DNA from 3 places in the Nesterenkonia xinjiangensis genome. Region 2 is predicted to be linked to each of the others. Evidence: riboswitches for the same ligand, from Rfam matches in the RefSeq annotation. Region 2 holds a riboswitch; each other region holds the start of a gene.

Region 1 (5,642 bases), 340 kb from region 2:
GGGATGCGGCGTGCCCAGCCCTGGGGACACGCCGGCGGCCTGGCCGCACTCTGGACGCCGACAGGAGGACGATCACAGGAGAGAGGATGCCGCCTGCGGATGGGGAGAACTAAACGATGAGCCCGACGCCGCCGGACCGGCGAACGCCGGCTGCAGAACCTGCCTCGCCCGAGGAGCCCGCCTCACCGGAGGAGCCCGCCTCACCGGAGGAGCCCGCCGACGCCCGCTCCCGACCTGCCCACCCCACACCTGCTTCCTCACCCGCCGCTGACATCAGCTTCGTCTCCCAGTACCGGTGGGGCCTGCTCCTCATCGGCTACTGGGCCCTGGTGCTGGTGGTCCTCGTCGTCGCACTCACCACCGTCCACGGCTCCGGTATCTCCCACTCGCCGCAGGACACCGCTGCCCACGAGCAGGCACACAGCGGCGACGCCCCCGCCGAGGAGCCTGGCGGCGGCGCCCGGCTCCGCAAGGAGGCCGTGGAGGATCCGCTGCCGGGAGGCGGGGCCCCCTTCTCCGACGGTGAGGGACTGATCGTCGGCGAGGACATCGCCCCCGGGGCCTACCGCCAGGACCCGGGCTCCGGCTCCGAGGATGCGACCTGCTTCTATGTGATCTATGCCGACCGTTCCGACCCCACGGTGGTCCGCACCGGCGCCAAGGAGCGCGGCATCGCGGTCCTCGAGGATGGCACCGTCTTCGACTCCGTCGACTGCGGCGACTGGCTCCCGCTGGAGGAGACCTACCCAGATTCTGCGGCCACCGAGTTCGGCACCGGCATGTACGTGGTCGGCGGGCACATCGAGCCCGGCGACTACGAGCTGACCTGGGACCTGGAGACGTCGTTCTGCTGGTGGGACATCTACGGAGACATCCGAAGCGGCGTGGAACCGACGGAGTCCGACGTCGTACCCCAGGAGGATCCGGAGTTCGGTGAGCCGCTGCAGATCACCCTTGACGCGCGCGAGCATCTGATCTTCAACACCGAGACCTGCGGAACCTGGACCAAGGTCGGCTGAGCTCTCCGCATCCCGCCTCCCCCGCCTGCTGGCTCCCGCTCACCCCGGAGATTCCGGACTGATCAGGACTTCTCCTGGAGCGTGGGCCTACTACACTGTGTAGAAGAACGTTCGGCCGAGCCTCCGCCCGGAGGGACCCTTCGGGCGCTCCGGCCGGCCCTCGATGGAGGACAGCACGTCCTCCCGACCTCACACCAAGGAGCCTCATGCCCCGCATCACCGTCGGGCTGGGCGGGATCCTCATCCTGCTCGGCATCATCGCCTACGCCGCCACGTCCTTCGCCAGTGTGACCGCTCTGATCCCGGCCTTCCTGGGCCTGGTACTGCTGGTCAGCGGCCTGATCGGCTTCAAGAACGCGAAGATCGGCATCCACATCGCCCTGGTGGTGGCGTTGCTGGGCGCCATCGGCACCTCGATGAACGTGATGCAGCTGGGCGCGCTGTTCGCCGGCGACGCCGAGCGGCCTGCCGCGGTCATCGTCAGCACCGTCACCTTCGTGCTGCTGATCGTCTACATCGTCGTCGGAGTGCGCTCCTTCATCCGTGCCCGGCGATGGAAGAACACCGAAGCCTGAGCCTCATCCTGCGGCGCGGAACTCGTCCAGCGCCGCCGCAGCGGGCCGCTCCGAGAACCTCGGGGCGGCCCGCTGGCGTCTCGGCGGACGTCGTCGAGGTCGCGGCTCAGCCGGGACTGCCGGAGCAGTCGAGACGCCCGGGCTCCATCTCGATCTCCTCGGAGTCCGTCAGTCCGGCGAACTCCGAGCCCAGCACGAGGTCGACGCTGTAGCCGTCACGATCATCGAGGTCGACCAGCGCTCCCGGAAGGTGCTGCTGCAGCGTGTAGGCCTGCCGCAGACCCCGTTCCCCGGCGCGGATGATGGCTTGGAAACCGGTGTCCGCGAAGTAGTCGTTGTCCACGGAGGCCACTCGGAACTCGCGGTCGGCAAGCTCCTCGGCCACGTCGCCGGCGAGTCCGGGCTCATTGGTGGAGTTGAGCACGATCACCGGCACCCGCTCGGGCACCACCGGGGACAATGTGCCGGTGGGGCAGTCCTCGCCGGCCGGGATCGAACCGCCGCCGATGAGGTCCACGTCGATGGTGCCGTCGATCATCAGCCAGCTGCCAGCGGTGATCGCACCCAGGACTCCGATGGTGCCTGTCGCGACGGCGATCTTCTGCCGCCGGGTCGCCGGCGCCGGGGAGCTGCTCATGGGTCCATCCTATTTCGGGAGGGCATCTGCCCGCGTCAGGGCAGCGCCGGTTCGCAGTCCAGGTCCGCGGCGAAGAGCCCAACGCCGTCCGCCTCCGCCTGCTCCCAGGCCTGCTCGACCGCGGCGAGGAACCGATCATTGGGCGGATAGTGCACCGGCGCGCCATAGCCGGCTCGTGCCATCTGCACGTTGAGCAGCACCTCATCCGCCCACACTCCGGCCAGCATCCGATCGTAGCGATCGGTGCGCTCCTGGTCGTACTCCAGGAAGACCTCGTCCCCCGGCGACACCAGGGTCTCCATGTGGGCGGAGGACTCCGGTCCCAAGCACTCGACCGGCTCCGTGGGGTGGACGGACTCAGGTGTGTCGATGTTGAGGAGCCGGATCCGCTCGTCCTGGCCGTCGAGCTCCACGATGAGGGTGTCGCCGTCGATCACGCGCACCAGGGTGCCGGCCTCGGCACCCTCCGGGCGCTCCTGCGGCTCCTCCGCACCGAGCCCCTGGAGCCAGCTGATCACGGCGCCGATGAGGATGACCCCGAGCACGGCCAGCAGCCACCACAGGAGGCCCTGACTCCCTCCGCCCCGACGCCCGCCGCGGGGAGCGGTGCGCAGCGACCGGCGCACGGTCTTGCGTGCGTTGCGGCGCATCGCATTCTTCAGATACCGATCGGGCATGCGCTCCACCTTATCCGGCGCCGCTGACGCGACGGAGGGCTGGCCGCAGATCGCCCTGAGCAGCGGCGAGCAGAGCCTCGCCGCCCCTGCTCCACCTGCGCGCGGGGGTTGCCGCGTCGCCACCTCATCCGCGAGTGCTCAATATGTTCATATATCGTCATTGTTCCCGTCGCAGGTTTCCGACCCGGCGCCCCCGTGCTAACGTCACAGGCACAGATGGATCACGAGAACCGGTCACAACAGCTCTGGCTTGGCCGGTCGGCAACCCTTTCCCGCGTGACGGGGTGCCCCAGATGACGATCCGGCCGCACCGGCCATCTTCACTGAGATGGCTTTATCTTCAGCGGCAAGCACGGCGCAGGGGAAGCCTCCCTGTGGCGCCTCATGAACGATGATGAACGCCAACACGGAGGACTCTCCATGCCTGTCTCGACGCCCTCTCCGGGCGCCGTCCGTCTGACGCCGCCTGCGACGTCGGACCCGTCCCACACCACATCCGTCCTGGTCCAGCGCACTCGGCGGAGGTCGCTGATCTCCTTCGAGGTCTTCCCGCCACGCCCCGCCACCGCGGGTCGGGATCCCTGGCGCAGCATCGAGCTGATGGCCGAGGCCGCCCCGGACTACTTCTCCGTCACCCACGGGCACAACCAGCCCGAGGGCGCGAACGTGGAGGTCATCCGCCACCTGCTGCGCACCACGCCCTCACCGGTGATGGCGCATCTGATCTGCGCAGGCAGCACCTCCTCCCAGCTCCGCGGCTCCATCACCGAGCTGCTGGACCTGGGAGTCCGGGACATCCTCGCGCTGCGCGGCGACCCGCCCGACGGCGGCAAGGAGTGGATCCACCAGCCCGGAGGCCTGAACCGTGCCGCGGAGGTCGTCGAGCTGGTCCGCGAGGTCGAGCAGGAGCGGCTGTCCCCGCCTGAGGGGCCCGGAGCTCGGCCGGTCTCGGTCTCAGTGGCCGCGTATCCGCCCTCCGGCACGGATCGGGATCATGCCGCCGACCTCCACGCCCTCTGGGAGAAGCAGGAGGCCGGCGCAGACTACGCCGTCACCCAGGTCTTCTACGATCCGGAGGACTACGCGCAGCTGGTGGACTCAGCCCGATCCCAGGGCATCCACCTGCCGATCGTCGCCGGCATCGCCCCGCTGACCAGCCCCAGGCGTCTGCGCCGACTGGAGGAGATCACCGGGGTCCCGGTGCCCCGGCACCTGGTGGACTACCTGGACGTCGACGACGCGGCCGAACGGCGCCGTCGCGGGGTCGCCGCCACGCTGAACCTGATCGACACGGTGCTGGAGCTCGGCTGCCCCGGGCTGCACCTGTTCACCTTCAACCAGCACCCCCCGGCGCTGGCGATCCTGGACCATCTCAGGATCCGCGACGCCGCCCGCCGACAGCGCAACATCTTCGACGCCGGCTGACCGAGGCCCCGCAGCACCTCCGGCCGGAGAAGACCCGGCCGCACGCCGGCTCCGCGACGCCGGGGCCACGCTCTCCCCAGTACGCGCAGCGCTGCCCAGCCACCCCGTCGGGCGTCCGTCCTGACATCCCCTCCTCACATCCCGCCCAGGCACGACCTGCCCTGACACATCGACAAGGAGTCACCATGACCACCGCACCGCCCACCCACGCACTGCCCCCCACCGTGCTCGGCTATCCGCGCATCGGTCCCGACCGTGAGATCAAGAAGGCCTTGGAGGCCCACTGGGGCGGCGGGGACGTCGCCGCACTGATCGAGGCGATCAGCTCCCACCGCCGCCGCACCCTGGACCATCTGGTGGGTCTGGGCCTGGAGGAGGACTCCGCGGTCCCCGCCGACGGCGCCGTCATCGATCAGGTCCTCGACGCCTCGGTCCTGCTGGGTCTGGTCCCCCGCCGGTTCCGCGACGCCGGATTCGCCGCCGTCGCCCCTGACGCCCCGGAGGGTCTGACGCTGATCTCGGCGCTGGCCCGCGGGACCTCCGAGGTGGAGCCGCTGGAGCTGACCAAGTGGTTCGACACCAACTACCACTACTACGTCCCGGAGATCGAGGCCGACGTCGCCTTCGCTCCGCAGGCCACGGCCCTCGCCGACCGGTTCCGGGCGTTCCGCGCGCTCGCCGAGCAGTCGGAGCGCACTGTGGGCGCGGCACCCCTGCCCCGCCCCACCCTGCTCGGCCCGGTCAGCTTCCTGGTGCTGGCCAAGTCCGTCGGCGCCGCCGCTGAGACCTCCCAGGCCGCTCGCTTCGACCGGCTCGAGGAGCTGGTCGGCGCCTACGCGGCCCTGCTGGGCGCCCTGCACGAGGCCGGAGCCGCCTGGATCCAGCTGGAGGAGCCGGTGCTGTCCTCCGACGGCTGGGACATCCCCCGGGAGCAGGTCATCGCCGGGATCAGCAGTGCCTACGAGCAGCTGGGGAGGCTGACCGAGCGGCCCGCGCTGTTCGTGCCCGTCAGCTACGGCACCGCAGGCGACGACGCCCTGGCCGCCCTGGGCGGAACTGCCGTGGAGGCTGTCGGCATCGATCTGGAGCGCGGCGCACTCCCCTCCGCAGAGGCGCTGCGGCCGCTGGCCGGCACGACCCTCGCGGCCGGCGTCGTCGGTGGCCTCAACGTCTGGCGCACGGATGTCTCCCGCGCCGCCGCGCTGCTGGACACCCTGGGGGAACGTCACCAGGGTCCGCTCACGGTCAGCAGCTCCACGTCCCTGCAGCACGTGCCCCACGACGCCGCCCGAGAGACCCAGCTGGACCC
Region 2 (5,642 bases):
CCAGGAGGATGATCGCCAGCAGGAGCCGGTCCGTGCGTCCGTTGTTCTGCGAATCGGTCAGCAGGAAGCCCAGCCCCATGGAGGAGGCGATGAGCTCGGCGGCCACCAGGAACAGCCAGGCCTGCGCCAGCGCGAGGCGGAGCCCGGAGAACACGCTGGGCACCACCGCAGGCAGCTGGACGGTGACTAGCAGCCGCAGCCCGTGGTAGCCGAACGCGCGGCCGGCTTCCACCAGGTGCGGGTCCACATGGCGCAGCGCGGAATGCACGGCGGTGAAGACCGGGAAGAAGGCGCCGATCGCGATCAGCGTGACCTTCGAGTCCTCGTAGATGCCCATCCACAGGATCAGCAGCGGCACCCACGCCAGCGAGGGCACGGCGCGGAACGCCCCGATGGTGGGGTGCAGCAGGGTGTCGGCGACCTTGGAGAGCCCCAGCACCGAGCCGAGCGCCAGGCCCAGGCCGGCGCCGATGCCGAAGCCGATCAGCACACGCTGCACGGAGATCGCGATGTGCTGGTAGAGCTCGCCGCGCTCGAAGAGCTCCGCCCCGGCGCTGAGCACCGTCTGCGGGGCCGGCAGCTGCACGGCGGAGAACACCCCGGCCGCGGCGACGCCGTACCAGAGACCCAGCAGAGCGATCGGCACCAGCGCGCCCAGCAGGAACCGGCCGCCCGGGATCCGGCGCACGCGAGCCGGGACCCCGGCACGGGGGCTCACCGGGCCGGTGACCGGACGGGGCGCCGAGGAGCCGCGCTCACCGACGACCTGGGCCGGCGCCTCCTCCTGGAAACGGCCCGCCTCGGTCCGAGTCCGGGCATCATCGGGCAGGGTCTGGCTCATCACTCATCATCCTCGATGATGGTCGCCTCGCCTTCGGCGCCCTCTGCCTCGGTGGCGTCACGATTCTCTGCGAACTCCGGGTGGAACAGGGTCTCCAGCGCCTCGTCGATGCTCTCCTGGGTGGAGACGTCCCCGGTGTCCAGGAAGATGGGGCCGACCTCTTCCAGCACGTCGTGCTGGGCCTGGCCGGGGACGGGGTCGACGTCGAAGCTGGAGCGCTCCTGGATGACCGTCTCGGCCACCTCCTGATCGATGTTGCCGTACTCGGCGAGGATCTCCGCGGTCTCCTCGGGGTTCTCCAGCGCCCACTGCCGAGCCTGCTCGTAGACATCCACGACGGTCTGGGCGACCTCAGGGTGATCCTCGATGAAGGGCTCGGTGGCGTTGATGACGCTGTAGGTGTTGAAGTCCACGTTCCGGTAGAAGAGCTCCTCGCCGTCGGCCTCTGCGCCGGCCATGATCGGGTCCAGACCGGCCCAGGCGTCGACGTCCCCGTTGCCCAGGGCGGACCGTCCGTCGGCGTGCTGGAGGTTCTGGACGTCGACGTCGCTGATCTCCAGGCCGGCCTCCTTCAGGGACTGGACGAGGAAGAAGTAGGGGTCGGTGCCCAGCGTCGCGGCCACGGAGGCGCCGTCCAGATCCTCGACCGAGGAGATCCCGGAGTCCGGCGAGGTGACCAGCGCGGCCCACTCGGGCTGGTTCTCGACGAGGATCGTGTGGATCTCGGTGCCGTTGGCCCGGGCCAGCAGCGCCGCAGAGCCGGCGGTGGATCCGATGTCGATGGCCTGGGCGCGCAGCTTCTCGTTGGCGTCGTTGGAGCCGTGGGACTGGATCCACTCGACCTCGGTGCCGGCATCGGCCAGCTCTTCCTCGAGCCAGCCGTGCTCCATCATCACCAGGCTGAGCGGGTTGTAGGTGGCGAAGTCGATGCTGAGGGTCGCCAGTTCGCCGTCAGCGGCGTCGCCGGAGCCCTCGCCCTCCACGCAGCCGGCCGCCATCAGGGTGACGGCGAGGCCGGCGACCGCAGCGCGGGAGGTGCGGCCGATGGTGGCGCGGGCAGGGCTGGGGGAGGTGCTGGTCAGACTGGGCATGTGATGAAGCGGCCTTTCGTGCGGTGTCGGGTGCCGCTCCGTCCGCATCCCGGCTGGCAGACCCGGCAGGGTCCACCCGGCTGGGGCCGGACTGGTGCGGCCGAGCGTGGGTCATCTCCGGAGGCTCCCGGAGCTCGGGGCAGAGGTCAGTGGGCGTGGGCGTCGACGCCGAGGCCGGTGAGCAGCTCGCCGCGCAGGGCGGCCAGCTCGGCGGAGGCGCGATCTCGCGGGCGGCTGCCCGGAACGGTGAGCAGCCGCGAGACGGTGGCCCCCTCGCGGGCGGCGTCGGAGGGGTCCGGGCCCAGCAGCAGGATGCGGTCGGCGAGCTGCAGAGCCTCGTCGACGTCGTGGGTCACCAGCAGCACCGTGGTGCCGGTCTGGGCGTGGACGTCGAGCAGCAGGTCCTGCATCTTCAGGCGCGTCAGCGCGTCCAGGGCGCCGAAGGGCTCGTCCAGCAGCAGCACTCCGGGGCGGCGGGCCAGCGCCCGGGCCAACGAGGCGCGCTGGGCCATCCCTCCGGAGATCTCCCGGGGGCGCAGCTGGGCACGGTCGGCCAGGCCGACGAGCTCGAGCAGCTCGTCCACCCGGGCCCGGCCCTCCGCCTTGGACACCGTGCGGGGCAGACCCAGTGAGACGTTGCGATGCACCGAGCGCCACGGCAGCAGGCGCGGCTCCTGGAAGCCGACGGCGGTCCGCTCGTCATAGGTGTGCACCCCGGCGCCGTCGATGACGACCTCGCCGGAGAAGCCGGCGTCGAGACCGCCCACGGCGCGCAGCAGGGTGGACTTCCCGCAGCCGGAGGCGCCCAGGATGGCGACCACCTCACCGGGGGAGATGTGCAGGTCGACGTCGCGCAGCACGGTGCGGCCGTCGAAGCTGCGTCCCACTCCACGCAGCTGCACGTCCAGCGAGTGGGTGGGCGCGGCGGCGGGGCGGTCCAGCACGGCGGTGCCGCCGGAGTGTGCCGAGGTGTGCAGGTCAGACTCGCGTGCTGCGAGTGTGGGTGCAGAGGAACCCATAGGAATATCTCTCCCATCGATCCTGGCGGTAGCACCTTTTCTGATGCGCCGGGCACAAACGGCCGATCGGCACATCCGAAGGTTGCTGCGGCGTCGTCGAGCCAGATCTCTCAGCCGCTCGGGATGGTGGCAGTTTCAACCCTACGCACAACCGCGCCGCCTGGGCAACGGCGATGTCACAGTATGAGACATCACTGAGACGTCGCCGGAGGAGGGGAGCCGCAGAGGCGCGGCCCGCGGTTCAGGCGTCGGCGTCGAGCGGACCGAGGGCCTTGAACTCGCTCTGATGGAACACCAGTGCCTGCGACTGGTCCTCTACGGCGAGGTCCAGCAGCTCGAGCACGATGATGTCGTGATCACCCGCGCGGACCTGATCGTGGATGCGGGTGGTGAAGGTGACCGGGGCGCCGTCGAGGGTGACCGCACCGCCCTCGCCGGTGGTCACGCGGAGGCCGGCGAAGCGGTTCTCCCGGTCCTTGGAGGCGATCTTCCGACACAGGGCGGACTGCCCGTGGCCGACGAGGGAGATCCCCAGCTCGGCGCCGGCACCGGCCAGCTTCGGCCAGGTGGTCGAGCTGTGCTGCACCGCCACGGTCACCAGCGGCGGCTCCAAGGACACCCCGACGGTGAACGTGGAGGCGACGAGGCCCTCAGGGCGTCCGTCCACCTCGGCGGCCACCACGACCACCCCCTGGGGGAAATGGCCGAAGGCCTCACGAAGCTCCAGCGGATCGATGCCGACCAGGCTGGTGGGCACGCGGCGGGCTACGGCGTCGGCGGTGGTGTGGTGCACGGCGGCCTCCACGGGGATCGGGCGGCTCTCGTCGGTGGCCAGTGCTGTGCTCATGGCTGATCAACTCCCATCGGCCCTGGCGGTAGCACCTTTTCTGAGGCGTCCGCCGAGAGAGGCGGAGCACGTCCGAAGGTTGCTGCGGCGTCGTCGAGCCAGATCTCTCGGCCGCTCGGGATGGTTTCGTCGCTCCAGGGTACGCGCGCAGCGCAGCACGATCAAAGGGATGTTCGGGGAGTGACACATGGAGACATCAGGCCTGGTGACCGTGCTGTCGCCCATCCGGCGACCTCGCAGATGTCCGTACATTCTTACGCCTCGTGACATGAACTTATCGATGAGATTTGACGAGTGTTCATCGACAGCGCGTAGTCTGGTGCTCGCCACACCATCCAGAGCGACTGAGAGATCTGGCTCGACGACGTCGCAGCAACCTCCCGAGCAGCCACGCCATCACGGCGCGGACCGGGGAACGGTGCTAACGCCAGAGACGATGGAGAATGCCCGATGATCTCACTGCGCCATGTGTCCACGACCTTCCCCGCCGCACGGGGCAAGGACCCCATCCATGCCGTCGACGACGTCAGCCTGGAGATCCCCCGCGGAAGCATCCAGGGCATCATCGGATTCTCCGGGGCCGGCAAGTCCACCCTGCTGCGCAACATCAACCTGCTCGAGCGCCCCACCTCCGGGGAGGTGCGCGTGGGCGGCACGGAGCTCACCGGGCTCGGAGGCGAGGCGCTGCGCCGCGCTCGCCACCAGATCGGCATGATCTTCCAGGGCTTCAACCTCGTGAACAACCTGACCGTTGCGCAGAACGTGGAGCTCTCCCTGAAGTTCGCGGGGGAGAGGGACCGCAGGGTGCGTCGTGAGCGCGCCGCGGAGGCGCTGGAGATCGTCGACATCACCGAGAAGGCGAAGGTCTACCCCGCACAGCTCTCCGGCGGGCAGAAGCAGCGCGTGGCCATCGCCCGCGCGCTGGCCACCCGCCCGGAGGTGCTGCTCTGCGACGAGCCCACCTCGGCCCTGGACCCCTTCACCACGGCCACCGTGCTGCAGTACCTCGCCGATGTGAACCGCGAGCTGGGCATCACCGTGGTCATCGTGACCCATGAGATGGAGGTCATCAAGGCCCTGGCCGACCACGTCGCCGTCATGGAGTCCGGCCGAGTGGTCGAGCAGTTCCACGCCGCCGAGCTGCGGCGTGAGGGCTTCGCCCCGCGGACCTCCATCGGTCGCTACCTGGTCAGCGACGGCATCTCCGTGGACCGTCGGGGCGGCGGCGTGCGCGCCGGCTCCGAGCCGTCTGCCGCTGACCAGGGCGCTGACCCGGGCGCCGATCAAGGCGCCGACCAGGGACCTGGCGCTGATCCGCCGGCGTCCGGGCGGGAACCCAGGACCGCCTCCGGGCTGGTCGCCGCGACAGCCTCGTCCGAAGGGGGTCCCCGCTGATGGAACGCCTCATCGAGCTCCAGCCCGAGCTGGTCCAGGCCATGCTCGAGACCTTCGTCATGATCGGCGTGGCCATCCCGCTGGCGGTGCTCTTCGGCACCCCGCTGGGGATCTGGCTCTTTCTCCACGCCCCCGGCGGCATCGCCCCGACGCCGCGCACCCACGCAGTGGTCAGCGGAATCGTCAACATGGTCCGGTCCTTCCCGTTCCTGATCCTGCTGATCGCGATCATCCCCTTCACGCGGCTGATCGTGGGCACCACCGTGGGCACCGCGGCGGCGATCGTCCCGCTGACCATCAACGCCATCCCGTACTTCGCCCGGCTGGTGGAGCAGAACATCACTCAGCTCGGCTCCGGGGCCGTGGAGGCCTCCCGTGCCATGGGAGCCACGCGCGGCCAGATCATCCGCAACGTGCTGCTGGTCGACGCCAAGCCGGCGATCATCGGC
Region 3 (5,642 bases), 550 kb from region 2:
ATCTTCGTCACCCATGACATCGACGAGGCGCTCACCCTGGGCGACCAGATCGTGGTGCTGCGCGCCGGGGGAGAAGTGGCGCAGGTCGGTTCTCCCCGCGAGCTCGTGGAGGACCCGGCCGACGCCTTCGTCTCGCGCTTCCTGGGTCTGGAGGAAGGCCGGCGTCGCCTCCATGCCTCACCCCGCGCCGACGGCGGGTGGACCGTCACCGACGGAGTCGGGCGGCCGGTGGGACTGATCGACGGAGCCGCTGGCGCCGAGAGCCTGGGTCATCTGCCCGGAGAGCACTGATGGAGTGGATCCTGGCGAACCTGCCACGCATCCTCGGCCTGACCGCGGACCACCTCCTGCTCAGTCTTCCTGCCGTGGCGGCCGCGTTCCTGATCTCCCTGCCGGTGGGGCGACTCGCCGATCGGCTCGGGCGGCTCCGTGAGCCGCTTCTCGGCTCGGTGGGGCTGCTCTACGCGATCCCGTCCCTGCCACTGTTCATCGTCCTGCCGATCCTGATCGGTACCGGCGTCCGTGACAGCCTGAACGTCATCGTCGCCCTCACCCTCTTCGGCCTGGCCCTGATGGCCCGTTCCTCCGCGGACGCCTTCGCCGCCGTCTCCGAGGACGTCCGGCTGGCCGCCACGGCGGTGGGCCACTCCCGGTGGGGCGGGTTCCTCACCGTGGAGCTTCCGCTGGCCGGGCCGGCGCTGCTCGCCGGGCTCCGGGTGGTGTCGGTGAGCACCATCAGCATGGTCAGCGTGTCCGCGGTGCTGGGGGTGACCAGCCTCGGATCGTTGTTCACCGACGGGTTTCAGCGCGGCATCGTGCCCTCGATCGTGGCGGGCATCGTGATGACGGTGCTGCTCGCCGTCGTCGTGGACCTGCTGCTGGTGGCGCTGGGTCGGTGGATCATGCCCTGGCAGCGCCCCCGGATCCGGGCAGGTGCGGCATGAACCAGCTCGTCGAAGCGCTCCACTGGGTGCTCAGCGCCGAAGCCTGGACCGGTCCCGGCGGGCTCGGGGCGCGCACGGCCGAACACCTCTGGTACACCCTGATCGCGGTCGGACTCTCGGTGCTGGTGGCTCTGCCGGCGGGCCTGATCATCGGCCATACGGGCCGGGGGCGTGCCGTGGCGGTGCTCTCCACCGGAGCCGCACGCGCGCTGCCCACTCTGGGGCTGATCACGCTGGCCGCACTGGCGGTGGGCATCGGACTCACAGCCCCGATGATCGCCTTCGTGGTGCTCGCGGTGCCCTCGATCATCGCAGGGGCATACTCCGGCGTGGAAGCAGTGGATCGGCGGGTGGTCGACGCGGCCCGCGCACAGGGGCTGAGTCCCTGGCAGGTGCTGACCACGGTCGAGGTGCCGCTGGGGCTGAGGATGATCCTCGGCGGCATTCGCCTGGCGACGCTCCAGGTCATCGCCACAGCCACGCTGGCCGCCTACGTGGGTGCCGGGGGCTTGGGGCGGCCGCTGTTCCTGGGCCTGCGCAACCATGACTATGCCATGATGCTGGGAGCGTCGCTCATGGTCATCGCCGTGGCGGTCCTGGTCGACGCCATGTTCGTCATCGCCCAGCGGACGCTCAGGAGGATCCCCGGGATCGTCTGAGCCTCAGGAGAGGATGGTCCCCGTGCCCTGCCCCATCAGTGAATCTTCCGGCCCCCGGGCCGTTCGTATGCGTCTCGCCCTCTCCCTGGGCGGCGTGGCCGCTCTCGGTCTGACCGCCTGTGCAGCGGATGATCCGCTGGCGGAGGGCGGGGGTGGCGACGACGGCGGGGGAGAAGGGGGCCCGATCGTCGTCGGCTCCCAGCAGTACTACTCGAACACGATCATCGCGGAGCTGTACGCCCAGCGCCTGGAGGCGGCCGGCCACGAGGTGGACCGGCAGTTCGACATCGGCCAGCGGGAGGTCTACATGCCGGAGCTGGAGGCCGGGGACATCGACGTCTTCCCCGAGTACGCCGGGAACCTGCTGCAGTATGTGGATCCGGAGTCGGAGGCCGCGGACCTGGAGAGCATCCTGAGCGGTCTCGAGGAGGGCCTGCCGGAGGGGATCACCGCGCTGGCGCCTGCCGAGGCCACCGATCAGGACAGCTTCGTGGTCACCGAGGATTTCGCCCAGGAGAACGGGCTCAGCAGCGTGGGGGATCTGGCCGGGGTCGAGGAGGAGCTGCGGATCGCGGCGAACTCCGAGTTCGAGACCCGTCCCTACGGGCCGGACGGCCTCCAGGAGGTCTACGGGGTGGAGGTCACCCTGGTGCCGGTGGAGGACTCCGGCGGGCCGTTGACCGTGCAGGCGCTGCTGGACGGGGACGTGCAGGTGGCCGACATCTACAGCGCCGATCCCGCCATCGAGGCCAATGACCTGGTCATGCTGGAGGACCCGGAGGATCTGGTGCTTCCCCAGAACATCGTCCCCCTGGTCTCGGAGGCCGTGGATGAGGAGGCGGCGGCGCTGATCGAGGAGGTCAACGCGGAGCTGACCCAGGAGGAGCTCAACGGACTCAACGCCGTCAGCGTCGATGACCAGGCCGCGGCCGCGGACGTCGCCACCCAGTGGCTCGAGGAGCAGGGGCTCGACGACGCCTGAGCACCTCCGCCTCTCATCGAGTGGGGGATCCAGTGCCGCTATGGCGCCGATGTCGCCTGAAAGCGGTAGCGAATCCCCCACTCGACGGGATCGGCAGCGCGTCCGCGGCTCCGTCGCGACCACCGCGCAATCCTGAATGAACACATGAACATAGATGACGGCATATGACGTCTTATCTTCTCCTGTGCCCTGACGTGCAGTAGCGTGGTGCTCACCACCGACCATCCAGAGCGGCCGAGAGATCTGGCTCCACGACGCCGCAGCAACCCGGGAGAGCCGGGTGCTCACGCCAGAACCGATGGAGGAGCATGAGCACCGATGTGTCTGCCGTGTCCACTCGCCGGCCGCAGAAGCGCCCGAACGGACAGTGGAAGATCGATGGCACCGAGCCGCTGAACCACAACGAAGAGTTCAAACAGGCCGACAACGGATTGAACGTCCGCGAGCGCATCGAGACGATCTACTCGAAGCAGGGCTTCGACTCCATCGACCAGGACGACCTGCGCGGCCGCTTCCGCTGGTGGGGTCTCTACACCCAGCGTCGCCCGGGAGTGCCGGCAGGCGCGCACAACTCGCTGCCGCCCGAAGAAGTGGATGACAAGTACTTCATGCTCCGGGTGCGCATAGACGGCGGCGCGCTGAGCACCGAGCAGCTGCGAGTCATCGGGGAGATCTCCCGGGAGTTCGCCCGGGACACCGCCGACGTCACCGACCGGCAGAACATCCAGCTGCACTGGGTCGGGGTGGAGGACGTCCCGGAGATCTGGCGCCGTCTCGAATCCGTCGGCCTGGGCACCACCGAGGCCTGCGGGGACACCCCGCGGGTGATCCTCGGTTCCCCTGTGGCCGGCATCGCCGCCGACGAGATCATCGATCCCACCCCGGTCATCCAGGAGATCGCACAGCTCTACATCGGAGACCCGGAGCTGGCGAACCTGCCGCGCAAGTACAAGTCGGCCATCACCGGCCACCCCTCCCAGGACGTCGTCCATGAGATCAACGACTTCGCGCTGGTCGGCGTCGTGCACCCCGACCACGGCCCCGGCTACGACCTGTGGGTCGGGGGCGGACTCTCCACCAATGCCCGGCTGGCCGAGCGGCTGGGGGTCTTCGTCCGGCAGGAGGAGGCCGCCGAGGTCTGGCACGCCGTCACCCAGACCTTCCGCGACTACGGTTTCCGTCGGCTGCGGAACAAGGCCCGGCTGAAGTTCCTGCTGGCCGAATGGGGTCCTGAGAAGTTCCGTCGGATCATCGAGGACGAGTACCTCGGCCGGCGTCTCACCGACGGCCCGGCGCCCGCCGCCCCGGACACCCCGGGAGACCACGTGGGCGTCCACCGGCAGAAGGACGGGAAGTTCTACATCGGGATCACCCCCACGGTGGGTCGGGTCTCCGGCACGCTGCTGGTCCAGCTGGCCGATCTGCTCGAGAAGCACGGCTCCCACCGGCTGCGCACCACCCCCCATCAGAAGCTGGTGGTCCTCGACATCCCGGAGGAGGAGGTCGAGGCCGCCTCCGCCGCGCTGGCTGACCTGGGGCTGGACCCCCGGCCGAGCGTCTTCCGCCGCTCCACCATCGCCTGCACCGGCATCGAGTTCTGCAAGCTGGCCATCGTGGAGACCAAGACCACCGCGGCTCGGACCATCGACGCCCTGGAGGAGCGCCTGGCCGACGTCGCCGACCAGATGCCGGTGCGGCTGACCCTGCACATCAACGGCTGCCCCAACTCCTGCGCCCGCATCCAGACCGCAGACATCGGGCTCAAGGGCCAGCTGCTGCCCGACGGCGACGGCGGCACGAGCCCGGGGTTCCAGGTCCATCTCGGCGGAGGCCTCACCTTCGTGGACCGTGACGAGGCTGGCCTGGGGCGCACCGTGCGCGGACTGAAGGTCACCGCCGAGGAGCTTGTCGACTATGTGGAGCTGCTGGTGCGCCGCTATCTCGCAGGACGCCAGACGGGCGAGACCTTCGCCCGATGGAGCCACCGCGTGGACGAGTCCGAGCTGCAGAAGGAGGTCGAGCCGGTATGACGGCCACGACTGACCCCCAGACCGGCCAGCAGCTGCGGGCGCTGGCCGCCGCCGGCGCCGAGGAGCTCGGCTGGAACGCCCCTGCCGAGCAGATCATCGGCTGGGTGGCTCGGAACGTCGCGACCGCCGACGTCGCCGTCGCCTGCTCCATGGCCGACGCGGTGCTGCCGGCGCTGGTCGCCGAGCAGCTGCCCGGGGTGGATGTGCTGTTCCTCGAGACCGGCTACCACTTCAGTGAGACCATCGCCGCCCGTGACGAGGTCGCCCGCCGGCTGGACGTCAACGTCGTCGACGTGACTCCGCGGCTGACCGTGGCGGAGCAGGACGTCGAGCACGGCAAGGACCTGTTCAGCCGGGACCCCGCTGCCTGCTGCCGGATGCGGAAGATGGAGCCCCTCGGGGAGGCGCTGAGCGGGTACAGGCTCTGGTTCACCGGAGTGCGCCGTGACGAGGCGCCCACCCGCGTGGACACCCCGCTGATCACCTTCGACGAGCTGCACGGGCTGATCAAGGTCAATCCGGTCGCCGCCTGGACCTTCGACGACCTCGTCGACCACTCGAACCGTCACGACCTCCCGGTGAACCTGCTGCTGCAGAACGGCTACCCCTCCATCGGCTGCCGTCCCTGCACCCGCCCGGTCGCCGCGGGCGAGGACCCCCGAGCCGGCCGCTGGGCCGGCAGCGGGAAGGTCGAATGCGGCATCCACACCACCACCGCCACAGGAGCCTGAGATGAGCACCGCCACCGCCGCACCCGCCCAGCGGGCCGCCGACGTCGTCGACCTCACCGGCCAGTCCGCCCTGGCCCGGCTGGAGGCCGAGTCCATCCACATCATCCGCGAGGTCGTCGCCGAGTTCGACCGCCCCGCCATGCTCTTCTCCGGAGGCAAGGACTCGGTGGTGATGCTGCACCTGGCCGCCAAGGCCTTCTGGCCCGGGAAGATCCCGTTCCCCGTGGTGCACATCGACACGGGCCATAACTTCGAGGAGGTCCTGGACTTCCGGGACCGCACCGTGGAGCGGCTCG

The links. Region 2 has a riboswitch for S-adenosylmethionine ahead of HNR09_RS09200 (ABC transporter ATP-binding protein). Riboswitches for the same ligand answer to the same signal wherever they lie in the genome.
Region 1: linked by a shared signal. The riboswitch ahead of HNR09_RS10700 (methylenetetrahydrofolate reductase) and the one ahead of HNR09_RS09200 (ABC transporter ATP-binding protein) in region 2 are both predicted to bind S-adenosylmethionine.
Region 3: linked by a shared signal. The riboswitch ahead of HNR09_RS11595 (nitrite/sulfite reductase) and the one ahead of HNR09_RS09200 (ABC transporter ATP-binding protein) in region 2 are both predicted to bind S-adenosylmethionine.

The regions. Positions count from the first base shown of each region.
Region 1 covers NZ_JACCFY010000001.1:2,355,134-2,360,775, reverse strand. The annotation lists gene HNR09_RS10720 (Rv1352/Rv1906c domain-containing protein) at 117-1,019, shown strand; gene HNR09_RS10715 (hypothetical protein) at 1,226-1,594, shown strand; gene HNR09_RS10710 (LytR C-terminal domain-containing protein) at 1,701-2,231, opposite strand; gene HNR09_RS10705 (thermonuclease family protein) at 2,267-2,908, opposite strand; SAM riboswitch class IV at 3,128-3,267, shown strand; gene HNR09_RS10700 (methylenetetrahydrofolate reductase) at 3,329-4,333, shown strand; gene metE (5-methyltetrahydropteroyltriglutamate--homocysteine S-methyltransferase) at 4,519-5,642, shown strand, end outside.
Region 2 covers NZ_JACCFY010000001.1:2,016,478-2,022,119, forward strand. The annotation lists gene HNR09_RS09190 (ABC transporter permease) at 1-841, opposite strand, end outside; gene HNR09_RS09195 (aliphatic sulfonate ABC transporter substrate-binding protein) at 841-1,932, opposite strand; gene HNR09_RS09200 (ABC transporter ATP-binding protein) at 2,079-2,951, opposite strand; SAM riboswitch class I at 2,962-3,081, opposite strand; gene HNR09_RS09205 (flavin reductase family protein) at 3,193-3,798, opposite strand; SAM riboswitch class I at 3,809-3,925, opposite strand; SAM riboswitch class I at 4,127-4,241, shown strand; gene HNR09_RS09210 (methionine ABC transporter ATP-binding protein) at 4,249-5,193, shown strand; gene HNR09_RS09215 (methionine ABC transporter permease) at 5,193-5,642, shown strand, end outside.
Region 3 covers NZ_JACCFY010000001.1:2,566,716-2,572,357, forward strand. The annotation lists gene HNR09_RS11575 (ABC transporter ATP-binding protein) at 1-291, shown strand, start outside; gene HNR09_RS11580 (ABC transporter permease) at 291-944, shown strand; gene HNR09_RS11585 (ABC transporter permease) at 941-1,603, shown strand; gene HNR09_RS11590 (ABC transporter substrate-binding protein) at 1,671-2,585, shown strand; SAM riboswitch class I at 2,804-2,890, shown strand; gene HNR09_RS11595 (nitrite/sulfite reductase) at 2,894-4,615, shown strand; gene HNR09_RS11600 (phosphoadenylyl-sulfate reductase) at 4,612-5,346, shown strand; gene cysD (sulfate adenylyltransferase subunit CysD) at 5,348-5,642, shown strand, end outside.